One region of the Rhizobium sp. 62_C5_N11_2 genome, then DNA from elsewhere that is predicted to be linked to it. Evidence: riboswitches for the same ligand, from Rfam matches in the RefSeq annotation. Region 1 holds a riboswitch; the other holds the start of a gene.
The links. A riboswitch is a leader RNA that binds a small molecule or an ion and turns the genes downstream of it on or off. The one in region 1 is predicted to bind cobalamin.

Region 1 (5,211 bases):
GCACGCCTTGCGCGGCCTCGCCGTAGCGCAGCACGGGAATCTCACGCCACGGCTTTTGCGGCAGGTCGCGGGTCGGCAGCACCAGCTTGCCGTCTCTTCCCGCGCCGAGCTGATGTCCGGTGCCGAAGGGAAAGACCAGCACGTCGCCCGCCTCGAGATCGGCCTCTTCACCTTCCGTCTTCAGCCAGCAGCGGCCCTCCACAACGATGTGAAACGGCATCGTGCCCGAAGCCTTCGCCGAAAGGCTCGCCAAGGCCGGCGTGGCATCGGTCTGCCAGTCGCCCGTCGGCATGAAGCAGAACTGCAGTGATCCCGACAGGCGGATCGTCGACAGCAGCGCCGACAGCACGTCGTCACGCGCGACACCCGCAGCGCCTGGATTTTCGGACAAGGCTTCACGCATTCCGGCCAAATACGCGCCCCGCGCACCCTCCTATCATCAGCTCGTTCAAACAGGGTGAACGCTGTTCACCCTGACAAACGGGAGAATACTATGCAAACCCAAAGCGACAAGCTGGTCGTGCTCGTCAACAAAGGCATCGAATCCGAACTTTCCTCCGTCGCCTTCACCATTGCCAATGGCGGCATCACCGCCGGGCTGAAGGTCTCGGTGTTCCTCACCAGCACCGGGATCGACCTGGTGCGCAAGGGCGGCCAGCGCATGACGCATGTGCCGCCGCTCGATCCGCTGTCGAGCCTGATCGAGAATTTCCAGCAGCGCGGCGGCACGATCTGGGCTTGCCCGCCCTGTGTGACCTCGCGCGGTTATACGCAGGAAGACTTGCTCGACGGCGTCGTCATCGTCGGTGCCAGCGCCATGCATGCCGAGATCAAGGAAGGAGCTGCGACGCTATCGTTTTGACGATACTCCGTCGGGATGGGCGGGAGTTTGGGCGGCGTCTCCCACCGGTTTCTTCAGGCTTTGCGGATCGGCGACAGGTGCAGAGAAATACCAAACGCCTATTCTTGCGTTCGGCAATATACTTGTGAGATTGTATCGATATACGTGCGATAATGCCTGGAGCGGCAGCGCGGGGGCTTCGATGACATCCGTGAGGGTCAATGAGCTGATATCGGTGGCGGAGCAGCCCGACGCCGCAGGTTTTGCCGCCTTCGCGGCTGATGGTTTTGCCGCCGTCATCAATGCCCGACCGGATGGCGAGGAGCCGGGGCAGCCGGGCAATACCGCGGAAAAGGCTTCCGCCGCCACCGCCGGGCTCGCCTACAGCTTCGTGCCGGTGAAGGGAACCGAGATCACCGAGGCCGATATCCGTGCCTTCCAGGCAGCGATGGCCGAGGCCAAGGGACCGGTCGTCGCCCATTGCAAGAGCGGCACACGAGCGTTGACGCTCTATGCACTGGGCGAGGTGCTCGACGGGCGGATGAAGCCCGGAGATGTCGAGGCCTTCGGTCAAAACCTCGGCTTCGATCTTGCCGGCGCGCGCCGCTTTCTGGAAAAGCGGGCAGGGCAGGCGGCTCATGTGAAGGCCTTCTTCGAGCCCCGCACCTGCAGTGTACAATATGTCGTTTCCGACCCGGCGACGAAACGCTGCGCCATCATCGACCCGGTCCTCGATTTCGACGAGATGTCGGGGGCGACGGGAACGGCCAACGCCGACGCCATCCTCGCTCATATCAAAAGTGAGGGGCTGACGGTCGAGTGGATCCTCGACACGCATCCGCATGCCGATCATTTCTCCGCCGCGGATTATCTGCATGAGAAGACCGGCGCGCCGACGGCGATCGGCGCCCATGTCACCGACGTGCAGATGCTCTGGAAGGAGATCTACAACTGGCCGGCGCTTAAAGCCGACGGCTCGCAATGGGACCGGCTGTTTGCCGATGGCGACGCCTTCGAGATCGGTGCGCTTAAAGCCCGCGTGATGTTTTCGCCCGGGCACACACTCGCCTCAGTGACCTATGTAGTCGGCGACGCCGCCTTCGTGCACGACACAGTGTTCACGCCGGATTCCGGCACGGCGCGAACCGATTTTCCGGGCGGCAGCGCCAGTGCCCTCTGGCACTCGATCCAGGCCATCCTATTGCTGCCCGAGGAGACCCGGCTCTTTTCCGGCCACGACTACCAGCCCGGCGGCCGCCACCCCCGCTGGGAAAGCACGGTGACCGCCCAGAAAAGCGCCAATCCTCATATCGCAGGCATCGACCAGGCCGGCTTCGTTGCGCTGCGCCAGGCGCGCGACCGCACGCTGCCGAAGCCGAAGCTGATGTTGCATGCGCTGCAGGTCAATATCCGCGGCGGGCGGTTGCCCGAGCCGGAGGAGAACGGCCGGCGGTATTTGAAGATACCGCTGGATGCGTTGTAGGGGCGGAGTGAATAGGACGGCGACGGCGTCTGGACGATTGCGCCGCCGGACAAAGGGCTGAGTATCAGGAACGACCTTTGCCATCGAGCAATTCTGATACTGGAAGCGGCAGGTCTGGATGTGCACGACATAAATCGAGCAGATCTTCTCTTGCATCAGGGTAATCCTGAAGCGCTGCACGACGGTACCATTTGAAAGCCTCTGTCAGATTGATCTCGCAGCCCACGCCGTGCTCTTTCATTTGGGCTAGCCTGTATTGCGCACCGGCATGATCCTGGTTTGCGGCCTGGCCGTACCATCTCACGGCGTCTGTTGGATCGATATCGCAACCGTCGCCGTCCTCTCTCATCAAGCCCAATAAATACTGTGCGTCGGCATGGCCTTGACTGGCGCCTCTATCAAGCCACTCGACGCCTTCCGGCGCGCTCTGTGCAACGCCGTCCCCCATGAGATACAGGCCAGCCAGGAGGAATTGCGCATCGACATGACCTTGTTCGCCCGCTTTCCGAAGCCATCTCGCGCCTTCGGCTTTATCCCCGGTGACACCTTCACCTCGTGCGGTCATATGGCCTAATTCAAATTGTGCTTGTGCATCGCCTTGCTCGGCTGCTTGGCGAATTGCGTCTATCCTGGCTGCGGCGAGATCGGTGCTATCCGGATTGCTCATTGCTACATCAGACCTCGTTGAAATCGGTGGCGCCAAAGCTATGTCGGGGGCCCGCCTTCCGCAATCCGTCGTGACGCACGCCGACTGATGACCCGACGCCAGCGCCGCAGACGATAGCTTTTGCGCGAGGGTGCTCGCGAGTTTTGCTTCGAGGTCTCGCAATTTGCCGCGGTGGGCCGGCACGATCCTCCGCAATAATCATTGACGTTAGGCAGGTCTGCGACGTAACTGGGTTCGACGGTTCCCTGAAGATGACTCCAAGGGGATTAATAGGGAACACGGTGAGGACGACCCAGTAGGGACCGAGACCGTGGCTGCCCCCGCAACTGTAAGCGGATTGTCGATCATCTCAGGAGTGGCCAGCGACTGGCCATCTCTGAAGGGCCTATGGCCCTGCCACTGCGGATATCGCGGGAAGGCGGATGTAACGACGGATATCCGCAAGCCAGGAGACCTGCCGTCAATCACGATCCAATCAACCGGGCGGGGATGCCCGGACAAGGAACAGATATGATTGACCTGCTGAACCTTCGCCGAATTCCGGCATGCATCCGTCTCGATTGGGCCTCCTGCGGCTAGGGCACGCTTAAGCGTGCTTTCGGTCCGCGCACATGCGCGGAACGGCCGTGATTTTTTCCTTCATCGAGGTTTTCCATGCGCCAGATTCTCGCCGCCATGACATTTGCCTTCGGGCTCGCCGGCCTTGCGGCACCAAGCCTTGCCGCGACGCACTACCCCCTGACCGTCAGTAATTGCGGCCAGCAGGTGACTTTTCAGAAGGCGCCCGCCAGGATCGTTTCGATCGGCCAGGGTATGACCGAAATTCTTTTCTCGCTCGGCCTTGCCGACAAGATCGCCGGGACGGCCGTCTGGGTCGGTCCAGTCCTGCCGCAATATGCCGAGGCCAACAGCAAGATAAAGCGGCTTGCCGACAACGATCCGAGCTTCGAATCCGTCGTCGGGCAGGAGCCCGACCTGGTGGCGGCCGAGTTCGAATGGCATGTCGGCGCGCAGGGCTCCGTCGGCAAGCGGGAACAGTTCAAGGATCTCGGGATCAATACCTATCTCGCGCCGGCCGATTGCGTCGCCAAGGTCAACACAGATGGCGGCGACGGCGTGCGTGGGGAATTGTTCACGATGGACCTGATCTACCGGGAAATCGCCGAGCTCTCGGAGATTTTCGACGTGAAGGACCGCGGCGATGCGCTGATTTCGGCGCTGAAGAAGCGCGAGGCGGATGCTGTCGCGTCGATATCGGGCGCATCGGGCAAGAACCTGCCCGTCGTCTTCTGGTTCTCCAGCAAAGAGGTCAGCGGCGACGCCTTCATCGCCGGCAAGAACAGCGCGCCCGCCTATATCCTGAAGACGATCGGTGCGAAGAACGTCGTCACCACGGAAGAGGAATGGCCGCTGGTGGGTTGGGAAACCATCGCCCAGGCGAACCCTGCCGTCATCGTGCTCGCGACCATGGACCGCCGCCGTTATGCGGCTGACGATCCTAAGGTCAAGGTCGATTTTCTTGAGAACGACCCTGTGACCAAGGAGCTCGACGCGGTCAAAAACAAGCACTTCGTGATGATGGACGCGCAGTCGATGAACCCGACGATCCGCACGATCGATGGCATCGAGACATTGGCGAACGGCATCAAGTCCTTCGGCCTGGCGCAGTGAAGGCAATGTCGGTCAGGCAACAGGGATGGTGGGCGCTTGCCGCGCTCACCATTGCCGCACTTCTCCTGCTCGGGCTGATGATCAGCCTTGCCGTTTCCATCGGCGAGATCGCAATTCCCGTTGCGACCACGGCGGAGGCGGTCTCGAACCGGCTGTTCGGAACGAATTTCGAGATCAGCCGCATCCACCAGGGCATCGTCTGGGATTATCGTCTGAGCCGCGCGCTCGTCGCGGCCAGCGCCGGCGCATCGCTCTCGCTTTGCGGTGCGATCCTGCAGGCGCTGCTGCGCAATCCGCTGGCCGAACCCTATGTGCTCGGCATCTCCGCCGGCGCCTCGACGGGCGCCGTCTGCGTGATGATCCTCGGCTTCGGCTACGGTATTCTCGGCCTCTCGAGCGGCGCCTTCATCGGTGCGGTGATCGCCTTTCTGCTGGTCGGCTTCCTGGCAACGGGTGCGGGAGGAAGCGGCGAGCGCATCATCCTTTGCGGCGTCGCCGGTTCGCAGCTCTTCAATGCGCTGACCTCCTACATCGTGACGACATCGGCGA
Region 2 (5,211 bases), 360 kb from region 1:
GCCTAGAATTGCGGCTCAGTCGGACATGTTCCCGACTGGCGTATCAATACGGGCATCGACGCTGACGGTCGCATCACGAGCGCTCATGCCCATGTCCTGATAGCAACCCAAAACGCGCAAACGCAGTGTGTATTTGATGTGTGAATAAATCATAAAGTAGAAAGGAATGCTGAGCACACGCGTGCCATTCGCGCCTGCTCCCGCCGGCGCCGAGCCTTGCGAACCGGTGGGTGTAGCAGGGTTTCCGTGGCGTCAGGGAGATCAGCTATTTTCAGCCACGGCCTCTTCCGGCTCGACGTGCCGGCGCTTGCGGCCGTGCGCCGTCAGTTCAGCGCCAGCATCGTGGGGCAGGCGCAGGAAGGTGATGCAGGCCAGCGCCGAAATCGCCGAGACGCTGAAGAAGGCGATGTGGAAATCCGAGACCAGCAGCCTGCCGTCGTGAAAGCTGCTGGAAATTTCGAGGATGCCGCCGGCGATCGCCACACCCATCGCCATGGAGATACGCTGGGCAACGGCATTGATTGCGGTTGCCTGGCTGCTGTCGGCACCATCGACATCGCCGAAGGCCATGGCGTTGACGCCCGAGAAAGCCATGGAGCGGAACAGGCCGCCGATCAGCAGGCAGGCCATGATCAGGAACAGTGGCGTTTCGGCGGTGAACAGGCCGTTGATGCCGAGGAAGATCGCCGCCAGCAAGGTGGTGAGGGAGATCACCGTGCGGAAGCCGAAGGCATTGAAGGTGCGCGAGGCGGCGAATTTCGAGCCCATGGAGCCGAGCGCGCTGACGAAGGTGACCGAGCCCGATTGCAGCGGCGTCAGGCCGAAGCCGAGCTGGAGCATCAGCGGCATCAGGAAAGGCAGGGCGCCAAGTCCCATGCGGAAATTCGAGGCGCCGAGGATCGCCGCCCGAAACATCGGGTAGCGGAACATCTTCGGATCGAGAAGCGGATAGGGCACGCGGCGCGCATGCAGGAGGTAGAGGAGGCCGGCAAGGATGCCGATCGCAACCGTGACATAACCGTAGACAACGGGCACGGCCGGCAGGCTGATCACCGACAGGCCGAAGACGAAGCCGGAGAAGCCTAGGCCGCAAAGGAAGAAGCCGGGGAAATCCATCGGCCGGGGACTGCGTGGCTCAACCGCCGGCAGGAAACGGGTGACGAGGATGATGCCGAGCACGCCGATCGGGACGTTGATCCAGAAGATCCAGTGCCAGGTGAGGTAGGTTGTGAGGAAGCCGCCGATCGGCGGACCCATGATCGGACCGATCAACGCTGGAATGGTGAGCCAGGCCATGGCATCGACGAGTTCGTGACGCGGCGTTCCCCGGACCAGCAGCAGGCGGCTGACCGGCGTCATCATCGAGCCGCCGGCGCCCTGGATCAGGCGTGAGATGACGAAGGCCGTGATCGAATTGGAAAAGGCGCAGGCGATCGAGCCGATCATGAAAACGAAGATCGCCATGCGGAAGATGTTGCGTGCGCCGAAACGATCGGACATCCAGCCGCTGATCGGGATGAAGATCGCCAGCGCCACGAGATAGCTGGTAACGGCGAGCTTCAGCGCGATCGGCGAGGTGCCGATATCGGCTGCGATCGCCGGTAGGCTGGTGGCGATCACGGTCGAATCCATCTGTTCCATGAACAGGGCGACCGCAAGGATCATGGGCGTGAGGCGGGGCACGGGCAACCAAAGTGCAAAGAGAAAAAGTGCGGCGCCATGGGCGTCGGTCAGGATCGGTTTGTTTCTAAGGCAGCGATGCGCCTCTGTCCATGAAGTCGATGTCGCATGCAACGTGTCGGCGGTATGAGGGCCGGCTTGCCGCCGCCGCGCTTTCCTGAAATAGATGCGCTGTCAGGTGCCCGCCGTCCAGGCGGGAGAATCGGGAATCCGGTGCAAAGCCGGAACGTGCCCAACGCTGTAAGGCCGACGCTTGCCGCTTCATCACGCCACTGGCTTCTCGCCGGGAAGGCTGCGGCAGACGGATGACGCCGAGTCAGAAGACCGGCCTGGCTAGATAGACCGATCCGCGCGGACGGCGGGGCGGTTGCGTTGTTGGGGATTTGACGATGCGACCCTTTGATGAGGATGCCCTTTCAGCGGCGTCCGGTTTTTCCTTGGCCGAACGCGAGGCCGTCTATCATGCGATCATGACGCGACGCGACGTTCGCAGCCAGTTCCTGCCCGATCCCTTGCCGGATGATCTTGTGCAGCGGCTGCTGACGGCAGCCCATCATGCACCCTCCGTCGGCTTCATGCAGCCGTGGAATTTCATTCTGGTGAAAAGCGCAACCGTGCGGGCGCGCGTCCGGGATGCTTTTGCGAGGGCCAACGAGGAGGCGGCGCTGATGTTCGAAGGCGAACGGCGGCAGGTCTACCGCTCGCTCAAGCTTGAAGGCATTGTCGAGGCGCCGCTCGGCATATGCGTGACCTGCGATCCTACCCGCAGCGGCAGCGTCGTGCTGGGGCGCACGCACAATCCCAGGATGGATAGCTATTCCACAGTTTGCGCCATCCAGAATCTCTGGCTTGCGGCGCGGGCGGAAGGGGTCGGGATCGGCTGGGTCAGCATCTTTCATGAAGGCGAGCTGAAGAGCATTCTCGGCATACCCCAGCATGTCGAGGTGGTCGCCTGGCTCTGTGCCGGTTTCGTCGACCGGCTCTATGACGAGCCGGAACTGTCCGTCAAAGGCTGGCGGCAGCGGCTGCCGCTCGATGAACTCGTCTTCCATGATGGATGGGGACTGAACACCTAGAGGTCGTCTTCTTCGGCACCGACAAAGGCGAGGTCACGATTCGCGACATCAAGATGCAACAGAACTTCGCTCGCAGCATGTCGCTCGCCGACGCGATGAACCCCGACAATCTGCTCTGCTACGAAATGAACGGGGCGACCCTGCCTGCCCCCAACGGTTTCCCGCTGCGGCTGATAACTCCGGGCTGGTACGGGATTGCCAACGTCAAGTGGCTGAAGGGCATCGAGGTTCGCGACACCCGCTTCATGAGCCTGCTGATGGGCCGCGACTATGTCACCATCCGGGAGGAAGAGCACAACGGCGAGACCGTGCGGGCCGAGACCTCGGTCGGCCGGGCCTTGCTGAAATCCGCGCCCGCCAAGGTCACGCGCAACGACTCGGGTCACCGGGTCGTCGGCGCAGCCTGGGGTGCACCGATCGACCGGGTCGAACTGAAAATTGATCAAGGGCCCTGGATGCCGGCAGTCATCGATCACAGCGAGGAGGCCGAATACGCCTGGAAGATTTGGTCACTGGATTGGCCAAATCCCTCGCCTGGAGAACACACGGTGACCTCGCGCGCGATCAGTACCGCAGGGCAAATTCAACCGGCGATGGACGATCCCTTGATCGCCAAAAAGCACACATACTGGGAAAGCAATGGCCAGGTGACGCGCCGCATCCGCATCGTTTGAGAAACGTTGCTGCCTCGCACGTCGGCTGCTGAGTGAACGGAACGTTCCACCGAGAACCCCTCGCTTAGGATTGCGACATTTCAGGAGAAAGGCGCTAGCGGCCCTTCCGCTAGTCTGCCCCGTCTTTTTTTGCCCGCTCGATGAATTTCCCGGCGACTGCTTTGCCAAGTGCGGCACCGGCCCGGTTGTCCATTTCATAGTGGATGCCGGCCCAGATGCGGGAATCGCCCGCTTCCTTGCCGACCGTTCGGATGAACTCCGCCTGGTCGGGGAACAGATAGGCAAGCACCTCGCATCGGGCAGTCGACAACGTGGAGTGATTCGACGGATAACTGGGATGGGCCGGCACTGCGAACAGGGGAGTGATGCTCGGGTCAAGCATGTTGGGCCGCAGGTACCAATAAGCGTATTTCCCGTCGTTGCTTGCAATGTAGGCGTCGTAGTAGACCGTTGCGAGCATCGCGTAAGCCCGTGCGGCGCGCGGCGGGTTCGAATCCGTCTTGTCCTCGAACATCCACTTGCTGGCATAGTCATACCAGTCGGTGAACAGGCCGGATGGGCTTTGCCAGTAGAACGCCTTGTAGCTGTTGGGGAATTTTCGCTCAAACTGGCGGACTGCATCCGTCTCGGCCTTCACGGCCGCAGACTTGCAGTCGGGCGGAGTCGGTGGCCTGAATTCATCGGCTGTCTCGAGCAGGATCGGCTTCCAGTTTGGCATGGTTGCATTGGCGGGTTTGTCTCCGACCCACATGCACGGCCCGGTCGGCACGGTGCCGGTCCAGACGGCATCGGAGCCGTCGGCCTTTGCCCGCGCAATCACTTGCTCTGCCACGCGTCGCCCCAGTTCCAGGCCGGCGGATGAATCGCTTGGGAACTGGACACCGGCAAGGACACGCGACTGTGCGGCTTCTTCGGCCATCGCCTGGAACGACGACGCCTCGTCGGGAAAGAAATAGGCAAGAACGGTCGCGGCGGCGGCGGCGGCGGCCGCGTGTTCGGATGGATAAGCGGGACTCCGAGGCGTAGGCAGCGCAGTCGGCAGTGTCGTATCCACCTCGCTCGGGCGGGGGCGATTGTAGAAGTATTTCGACTCCCAAGCCGCGATGGTGGCGTCGTAGACCGCCATCGTCAAATAGGTGTAGACGCGATGCGCATTGGGGATCGTCTGGTTTGCGAGAAGACGGTTGTTGACCAGGTCAATCCATCGATAGCCGGGCGAACCGGCGTCCCAGAATGTGATCTTGGCGGCGACCTGCGCATCGTTCTTTGCGACAAGTTCGCGGACCTGCTCCAACTCGGTTGCAGAAGTATCCGGTGGGGGCGGGACTCGGAAGTCTTTGCCCGACGTGATTACCCACGTCTTCCACATTCCAGCGTTTGGCTCTATCTGATCCGATTGGGCGAAAGCGAAGTTCCCTGACAAAAGGATTAGCGCGCAGGCCCTGCTAAAGCCGCTAAGCATTTTCGACCCCCATAGTTGATCCCCGGCCCAAAGACGGAAGGTTTTCTGTTTTGACGGCCGTCCCATTTTCTATTTTAGCCCGCTCTAATTATACCGCGAAGCGCTGCCAAGTGAAAGGATCAATGAGAGCAGGATCAAGGAGGCCGCTCTAGCCAAGATCGATCCGTATAATGGACAATCGCCTGGCCGGTTCAGGGCTGGCGACAAGCTATTGGCGTTTTTAGACAAACTCTGATCCCTGCCGGAGCTAGGGACATCGCGGTGAGGGCCGCGACGTCCATGCCGACCCCACCAATTATCGAGGAACTTTCAGTAGGCA

Region 2: another riboswitch for cobalamin. It lies ahead of bluB (5,6-dimethylbenzimidazole synthase); the one in region 1 lies ahead of AB8B31_RS13115 (ABC transporter substrate-binding protein).

The regions. Positions count from the first base shown of each region.
Region 1 covers NZ_JBPWPW010000001.1:2,593,369-2,598,579, reverse strand. Annotated here, with positions in the region: gene AB8B31_RS13135 (AraC family transcriptional regulator) at 1-403, opposite strand, end outside; gene AB8B31_RS13130 (DsrE family protein) at 494-862, shown strand; gene blh (bifunctional sulfur transferase/dioxygenase Blh) at 1,044-2,324, shown strand; gene AB8B31_RS13120 (tetratricopeptide repeat protein) at 2,389-2,991, opposite strand; cobalamin riboswitch at 3,213-3,467, shown strand; gene AB8B31_RS13115 (ABC transporter substrate-binding protein) at 3,646-4,662, shown strand; gene AB8B31_RS13110 (FecCD family ABC transporter permease) at 4,668-5,211, shown strand, end outside.
Region 2 covers NZ_JBPWPW010000001.1:2,231,381-2,236,591, reverse strand. Annotated here, with positions in the region: gene AB8B31_RS11270 (MFS transporter) at 262-1,665, opposite strand; cobalamin riboswitch at 1,840-2,027, shown strand; gene bluB (5,6-dimethylbenzimidazole synthase) at 2,070-2,756, shown strand; partial or broken gene AB8B31_RS11260 (molybdopterin-dependent oxidoreductase) at 2,753-3,430, shown strand; gene AB8B31_RS11255 (phosphatase PAP2 family protein) at 3,540-4,724, opposite strand.